Regions from separate parts of the Streptomyces sp. NPDC048191 genome, predicted to be linked through region 2. Evidence: riboswitches for the same ligand, from Rfam matches in the RefSeq annotation. Region 2 holds a riboswitch; the other holds the start of a gene.
The links. Region 2 has a riboswitch for guanidine ahead of AB0D93_RS35320 (MBL fold metallo-hydrolase). Riboswitches for the same ligand answer to the same signal wherever they lie in the genome.

Region 1: another riboswitch for guanidine. It lies ahead of AB0D93_RS36345 (multidrug efflux SMR transporter); the one in region 2 lies ahead of AB0D93_RS35320 (MBL fold metallo-hydrolase).

What each region holds. Positions count from the first base shown of each region.
Region 1 covers NZ_JBEZMO010000036.1:61,375-65,537, reverse strand. The annotation lists gene AB0D93_RS36350 (transglycosylase domain-containing protein) at 1-2,133, shown strand, start outside; gene AB0D93_RS36345 (multidrug efflux SMR transporter) at 2,160-2,480, opposite strand; guanidine-III (ykkC-III) riboswitch at 2,518-2,591, opposite strand; gene AB0D93_RS36340 (co-chaperone GroES) at 2,638-2,997, opposite strand; gene AB0D93_RS36335 (DUF3618 domain-containing protein) at 3,041-3,370, opposite strand; gene bcp (thioredoxin-dependent thiol peroxidase) at 3,464-3,931, shown strand; gene AB0D93_RS36325 (HNH endonuclease) at 4,069-4,163, shown strand, end outside.
Region 2 covers NZ_JBEZMO010000034.1:38,814-42,976, reverse strand. The annotation lists gene AB0D93_RS35330 (hypothetical protein) at 1-322, shown strand, start outside; gene AB0D93_RS35325 (SsgA family sporulation/cell division regulator) at 409-825, shown strand; gene AB0D93_RS35320 (MBL fold metallo-hydrolase) at 1,150-2,028, opposite strand; guanidine-III (ykkC-III) riboswitch at 2,041-2,108, opposite strand; gene AB0D93_RS35315 (glycerophosphodiester phosphodiesterase family protein) at 2,381-3,076, shown strand; gene AB0D93_RS35310 (hypothetical protein) at 3,338-3,946, opposite strand.

The DNA.
Region 1 (4,163 bases), on a different contig from region 2:
CGGGACGGAGACATCAACCGCGAGAGCGTACCCCTCGCCCAGGTCTCCAAGGACGCCCAGCACGCCGTACTGGCCGCCGAGGACCGCGACTTCTACACCGAGTCGGCGATCGACCCCAAGGCCATGCTGCGCGCCGCCTGGAACACCGCGACCGGCAAGGGCAAGCAGTCCGGCTCCACCATCACCCAGCAGTACGTGAAGAACTACTACCTGGCCCAGGAACAGACGGTCACCCGCAAGGCCAAGGAGTTCTTCATCTCGATCAAGCTGGACCGGCAGAAGTCCAAGGACGAGATCCTCGAGGGCTACCTCAACACCAGCTACTTCGGCCGCAACGCCTACGGCATCCAGGCCGCCGCCCAGGCCTACTACGGCGTGGACTCCCGGGACCTGGACCCGGCCCGCGCCGCCTACCTCGCCGCGCTCGTCAACGCGCCCAGCGAGTACGACGTCGTCGCCCACCCCGAGAACAAGGCCGCCGCCGTCGCCCGCTGGAACTACGTCCTGGACGGCATGGTCAAGAAGGGCTGGCTCAGCCCGTCCAAGCGCGCCGGCATGAAGTTCCCCATGCCCAAGGAGCAGACCGTCTCCACCGGCCTGTCCGGCCAGCGCGGCTACATCGTGAACGCGGTCAACCACTACCTGACCACGCACAACATCCTCGACTCCGACCAGCTCGCGGCCCGCGGCTACCGCATCACCACCACCATCCAGAAGGGCAAGCAGAACGCCTTCGTCAAGGCGGTGAACGACCAGCTGATCTCCAAGCTGGACAAGAAGAACAACAAGGTCGACAGCTACGTCCGCGCCGGTGGCGCCTCCGTCGACCCGAAGACCGGCAAGGTCGTCGCGATGTACGGCGGCATCGACTACGTGAAGCAGTACACCAACGGCGCGACCCGCGGTGACTTCCAGGTCGGCTCCACCTTCAAGCCGTTCGTCTTCACCTCGGCGGTGCAGAACGGCTCGACCACCCAGGACGGCCGCACCATCACCCCGAACACCATGTACGACGGCACCAACAAGCGCCTCGTCGAAGGCTGGAGCGGCACGCCGTACAGCCCGGAGAACGAGGACCAGAAGTCGTACGGGCAGATCACCGTCACCAAGGCGACGGACCTGTCGGTGAACTCCGTCTACGCGCAGATGGCCGCCGACGTAGGCCCCTCCAAGGTCAAGCAGACCGCGATCGACCTCGGCATCCCCTCCGACACCCCGGACCTGTACCCGTCCCCGTCCATGGCCCTCGGCACCGCCAACGCCAGCGTCCTGGACATGGCCGAGTCCTACGCCACCATCGCCAACCACGGCAAGCATGGCACGTACAGCCTGATCGAGAAGATCACCAAGGACGGCACCGAGGACGTCAAACTGCCCGACCAGCAGGTCAAGCAGGCCGTCAGCCGGGAAGCCGCCGACACCACCACCTCGATCCTGCAGAGCGTGGTCGACAACGGCACCGCCACCGCCGCCCAGGCCGCGGACCGCCCGGCGGCCGGCAAGACCGGTACCGCCGAGAACGACACCGCCGCCTGGTTCGCCGGCTACACCCCCGACCTGGCCACCGTGGTCTCCGTCATGGGCCAGGACCCGGTCACGGCCAAACACATGCCGCTGTACGGCGCCCTCGGCGCGCCCCGGATGAACGGTGGCGGTCCGCCCACCCAGATCTGGGCCCAGTACACGCACGACGCGCTCAAGCACACGCCGTCCTCCGACTTCGACCTCCAGCTCGAACAGGGCGCCGAGGAGCCGCAGCCGCCGAGCGCGACCGGCCCCGCCCAGCCGGGCACGACCGGCGGCCAGACCGGCAGTGCGACCCAGAGCCCGACCGGCGGCGGCCCGACCAACAGCCCGGCCGGCGGCACCACCGGCACCCCCACCACCGGCGGCCCGACGACCACCGGCGGCACCGGCACCAACGGCGGCGGCACCACGACCGGCGGCGGCACCACCACCGGCGGCAACACGACCGGCGGCGGCACGACCGACGGCGGAGGCACCACCAACGGAGGCGACACCACCGGCGGTGACCCGACGGGCGGCGGCACGAACACCGGCGGCGGCACCGACGGCGGCGGCGGTACGACCGGCACGGCCGCCGGCGCCGGAGGCGGCGACCCCTTCGCCTGACGCCACGGCGACACCCCGATGACGCCTCAGTGACCGCTGGTCGCCTTCAGCCCCACCACGGCGACCAGCAACAGGCACACGAAGAAGATCCGGGCGGCGGTGACCGGCTCACCGAGCACCACCATGCCGAGCACCGCCGCCCCGGCCGCCCCGATGCCCACCCACACGCCGTAGGCGGTACCGATGGGCAGCGACTTCGCGGCGTACGACAGCAGGACCATGCTGGCCACGATCCCCGCACCGGTGAACACACTGGGCACCAGCCGGGTGAAACCCTCGCTGTACTTCATCCCGACCGACCAGCCCACCTCGAGCAGACCGGCGACGATCAGCAGAACCCAGGCCACGACGGACACCTCCGAGACGGACGACGACTCCTCTTCCGGTGCGTCGTCCTTGCCTGCGTCCCGGTACGGCGCGTCTCGTCGGGCTTCCTTCCGAACATAGCAAAGGCAGCGCGAAAGGGGCCGGTGACGACGGTCACCGGCCCCTTTCGCCGCCGAACTACAGGTACAGACCCGTGGAATCCTGCGACCCCTCGAAGCGGTCCGCGGCCACGGCGTGCAGGTCCCGCTCGCGCATGAGCACGTACGCCACACCCCGCACCTCGACCTCGGCCCGGTCCTCCGGATCGAACAGGACCCGGTCACCCGGCTCCACGGTCCGCACGTTCTGCCCGACCGCGACGACCTCGGCCCAGGCCAGCCGCCGGCCGACCGCCGCCGTGGCGGGAATCAGAATGCCGCCCCCCGACCGCCGCTCGCCCTCACCGGTCTCCTGCTTGACCAGAACCCGGTCGTGCAGCATCCGGATGGGAAGCTTGTCGTGCTGGGGGCCGCTGTGCTCGTTTCTCTTGGCGCTCACGCCTCGAACCTACCTGTCCTCGACCCGCCCGTACGCGCCCGGGTCAGCCCTTGCGCCGCCGGGAGCCCACGGTGAGCAGCCCGACGACCCCGACGGCGAGCACCGCGACCGGCACGACCCGCTCCAGCCGCAGCCCGCCCTCCGCGTCGACGAACTGCGCCCGCACCTCACTCACCACCCGGTTGACCTGCACGTACGCCCGGCCCACCGTGCGGTCGACATTGGCGACGACCTTGGCCTTCGCATCCCCGATGATCGTCTGCGGATGCACCCGCACCCCGATCTCGTCGAGCGTCTCGGCCAGCACCTCTCGGCGGCGCTTGATGTCCGCCTCGATCTGCGCCGGGGTTCTCGTGTCCGACGTCTCCGCCACCGTACGGCCTCCGAACTCTCCTGATGCTGTTCCGAACAGTTTGTCAGCTCCGCACCGCACCGCACCGCAAGGCCCCCCGGTTACGCTGGCCCGATGAGCGAGCGACTCCAGCCGGGGGACGTGGCCCCCGCCTTCACCCTCCCGGATGCCGACGGCACCGAGGTGTCCCTTGCCTCCCACAAGGGACGCAAGGTCATCGTCTACTTCTACCCGGCCGCCCTGACCCCCGGCTGCACCAAGCAGGCCTGCGACTTCACGGACAACCTGGACCTCCTGGCCGGCGCGGGCTACGACGTCATCGGCATCAGCCCCGACGCCCCGGAGAAGCTGGCGAAGTTCCGCGAGAAGGAGTCCCTGAGGGTCACGTTGCTGGCCGACCCGGAGAAGAAGGTCACCGAGGCCTACGGCGCCTACGGCGAGAAGAAGAACTACGGCAAGACGTACATGGGCGTCATCCGCTCCACGATCGTCGTGGACGAGGAGGGCAAGGTGGAAAAGGCCCTCTACAACGTCCGCGCCACCGGCCACGTGGCCAAGATCATCAAGGATCTGGCCATCTGAGGCCCGTATCCGCTGCCGACGGCCCGCACCGGGATGACTGGTGCGGGCCGTTTTCTCTTTTCCGTGCGTGACTGTCCGATAACCGGTTCGTTACTCCGTACGGGCTGCGAACGCACGCCCGGAACGGAGGGGCTCTGATGGGGGCCAGTGCATACACCAAGGAGCGGCTGGAGGAGGCGGCTCGTGGGGCGCGGACGTTGTTGGAGGCGTTGGAGGCGTTGGGGGTGGATCC
Region 2 (4,163 bases):
CGACCACGCCGCTGTCTCCCATGTCGCAAACGCCACACCCTACGGTGATCACGACGGAGAGCGGAACAACCGTGGCGACGGATCGAACGAGCGAGACGGACACGACCGTCGCCACCACTGGGACGAGTACCGCGGGCACCACCATGGCGAGTGGCGCTTCGACGGCCACCGCCGCTGGGAGCGGGGAGTCCGGTACTGGTACAGCCCCGACCAGGGTCGTCACTACCGCTTCGACGGTCACCGCTTCTACCAGTGGGAGCGCGGCATGTGGATCGTCGTGATCAGCGACGAGCCCGGCTTCGACGGCAGCGTCTCCCGCTGAGCGCACGGGCCATGGCGAGCGCCGGGTCCGGGCACGAGTCGTAACCGCCCGGACCCGGCGCCCGAGCCCCGAAACGAGTCGCGATCATGACCACTTGCATAGACCACATGCTCGATATGGAGCTCGTCTCCCTTCCGGGCCAGCGGATCGTCGTACCGACCCATCTGCTCTACAGGTCGCAGGACCCGCTCGCGGTACAGCTCCTCTTCTACGACAGCATCCGAGGCCTGATCCCCTGGGTGTTCGCACGCGACCTGCTCGCCTCAGGGACTCGGGGCCCCAGCGGGACCGGTGACGTGCGTATCTGGCCCACCGGAAGCGACACCGAGGCGGTCCTGCACCTCCTGTTGTCGTCGCCTCACGGTTCCGCCCATCTCCTGACCTCACTCCCGGAGGTCGAGCGATGGCTTCACTCCACGTACCAGCTCGTGCCGACTGCCGAGGAGGCCCAGGCGCTGGACCTCGAGAACCACCTCACCCGATTCCTGAACGGGGCACCGTGAGCGCGCCAGACGGCCACCCGGTACGGAAGCCACCCGTCTCGGACGGTTCGACGGCGCCCCGTACGTGAGCCCCCTATGGACAGCGGAGGCGGCATTCGTAGCTGCTTCAGGGACAGCAGCAGCCAGCACCCGGAGTGCCGCCTTCGCGCCCCCGCACGGAGTTCGTCATCCCCGAAGGGCATGAATCCGGCCGTGGACCTACTGCCCGCCGGGCCTGATCCGGCCATCACCGGCTTCGGCGCGGTGGGCGCGCGCGATCACTCACGAGACCGCGGCCAGAGCCAGATGTGCCGGATCGCTCGAAGATCGCGTCGTTGAGGTTGCTCAGTCGTCTGGGCAGAGGACAAAGAGAGGGAAGGCGCGTCGACTGGGCCGGTCTCCGATCTCGTTGAGCGCGGCGCGGATCTCGTGCAGGTGACCCGTGGTCATCTGCAGCGGGGGCTCGTCGGGTTGGTAGGTGGTGCGGACCGGATAGTCCACGCCCGGTTCGGTGGTCATCTCGATGTGGCAGCCCAGAATGTGTGTGACCGGTCGGCGCTCGGAGAACTCGATCAGGCGGTCGATGCTCCGGGCGAAGGCGGACCAGTCCCGGACGTACAGTCGGCCGGGGTAGACCGTGTCGCCGGTGAGCAGGAGCCCGGTCCACGGGTCGTAGAACGTGACGGCTGCCTCGTGGTGGCCAGGGGTAGCCAGGCACTCAAGCACACGGCCCCCCAGATCGACGCGCGCCACGCTGTCGGCGTCCTCGTCGAATCCGAAATGAGCCCAGGCAGTGGTGCGGTCCGCACCGACCATCGTGGTGTCAGGGCGGTCAACGAACTGGCCGTCGCCGGCGATGTGATCGCCGTGAGGGTGCGTGTGCAGCACCAGCAGGTGATACCTCTCCCTGGGATGGCGGGCGAGCCAGCCGCCGAGGAGTTCGTCAACCACTCGGCGCAGGGGAAAGAATTCGGCGGATGCGGTGGCACCGGTGTCGATCAGAACCGCCTGAGAGTTTCCGAACAGCAGGAACAGGAACGGCGCCTCGTAGTGGATCGCCATGTTCTGCCGCAGGATGACCGTGTGCTCGTCGTACCAGTAGAGCTGGATATCTGGGTCCGTGTTGTGCTTGGCGGACGGTGAGCCGTGGATCCAGCGGACGTCCAGCTCGCGAGGCCGGGGAGCCTGGCCCGCGAAGTCAATGAAGGGGATGCCTGCACCCATGACGCCTCCTTGAGTGCGTCGTCTTAGCAGGCCGGGTACGGCGCACATCTCGTCCGGGGCAGGCAGCTGTCAGCCTCCGTCGTGAAGCTACCACGACGCTGATCAGCTGCTCTTGGCCAGGCAGGGGCCGACGGTGCCTCCTGTCCAGGAGGCACCGTCGGCATGACGAGGAACTCGGTACCCGGGGGGAACGCGCGTGGTGGACAGATCCGCGGGAGCGCAGCTCGGCCGCCGAACTCAGTGATGAACGGTATTAGGCTTGGGCGCGCCGACGGGCGGTCGCCCGTCGGCCGGCGGGGGTGCGGCGCTCGTGCGGCTGCCTCGGACCACCACACTCAAGGACGGCAACCGAGTGTCTTTCTTCACCATCGGTCACCGCGGTGTCATGGCTGCCGAGCCGGAGAACACCCTGCGCTCCTTCCTGCGGGCCGAACGCGAGGGGCTGGACGGCATCGAACTGGACTTGCACCTGAGCAAGGACGGTGAGTTGGTCGTCATGCACGACGACACCCTCGACCGCACGACGGACGGCTCCGGTCCGATCGCCGACCAGGAGTTGCGGCAGCTCAAGAAGCTCGACGCCGGCCTCGGCGAGCGCATCCCCACGTTCGGGGAGGTGCTGGACGCCGTCGGGCCGGCGCTGCCGATCCAGGCGGAGATCAAGGACGTGGCCGCCGCCCGTTCGTTGGCCAGGGTGCTCACCGACCGCGACCTGCTGGACCGCGTCTCGGTACTGTCGTTCCACGACGTGGCGTTGATCGAGATCCACAACTTGCTGCCGCAGGCCCGTACCGTCCTGGTGGCAGGCCCCAGCGCGCACCGCCCCACCTTCGTCGGCCGCGCTCAGAAGGTCGGTTCCAGCCTGGTCAGCGTGGAACTGCGCCAGCTGAACCGGGCCATCGTGGAGCAGTGCGGCGCCGCCGGCATCGACGTGATGGCCTGGACCGTCAACGACGAGTGCGACCTGGCGCTGGCCCGGACGCTCGGCCTGGTGGGCTGCGTGACCGACCAGCCCGGCATGAAGCGGCTGGTCGAGGCCACGGCCTGAACTCAGAGGTCCGGGGCCGAAGCGGGCGCCGGTGCGGTCGGACGTGAGCCGTGTGCGCGAAGTGGCCGGAAGGCCCGTTTACCGGATAGCAGAGAACCGACCACAGCCCTGCCGCGCTCGAGTGCATCCGGGCCGCCTGCCCGGACGGCGCCACGGTCCCCCGGATCCCCGACGATCTCTCCGCCCAGCGCCTACTGGTGGTGGCTGCGAGTGCGGAAGACCGTGGGCGTCCGACATTCGTTCGGAGCGCCTGCGATCAGGCTACTGCGCCCAACGTCCCATCGTCGGTGCGGTGCCGATGAGGCACTCGACGTCGGTCGGGAAGCCGGCGAGGGCGTAGGCGGTCAGGCGCAGGTGGCCCTCAAGGCAGACCAGGTTGTCCTGCCCCTCTCCGACGAGGATGACCGGAGGAAACCGCTCGCCTCTGATGAGCGCCCGGGCTGCGTCGACGAACAGTTCGTTGGGTACGTCGAATGCCCTTAGGCCTGCCTTGATGCGTGCCGCTGCGTCGGTCGGCCGACGGCTGCCACCCGACAGTTCGACCCAGTAGGAATAGTCGAGGTAGCGCACGCCGGCCGTCTCGTCGGCGGACAGGAGTGCCCTGATCCACGTGACTTGAGCGGGGAAGTTCTCGAACAGGTCGCGGTTCTCGCCATACCCGCGCGTCGCAGCGAGCAGAGCGCGACGTGCGTGGTTCGCCCCGGCGTCGGAGAAGTCCGGATGCGTCAGCAACTGCTCGGGCTGCCCGCCGCCCGTCAGATGGGACCGGAGCGTCCGGCCGAACCTCCGGCTGGACAGCTCGCCGCTCAAGAAGCAGGCGATCATCTCGTCCTCGCTGCTCATGCCCAGTACGTGCACGATCGTCAGCATAGGTTCGGCCCCGCTGGCTGTCGCAGCTCGCTACCGGAGCGCGGCTCCCCCGACTGCGTCGATCACCGCCGACCACTGCGGTGGCTCGTCCTCACGCCGCGCACCCAGGGCACAGAACACGTTTCCCCGCAGCTCCCCCAGGGCCCGCGTGTCCCGCAGCCGGGCCCGCTTCCAGCCGGCAAGTCGGGAGCGCGAACTACGGGCTTTCGTCCCTCGG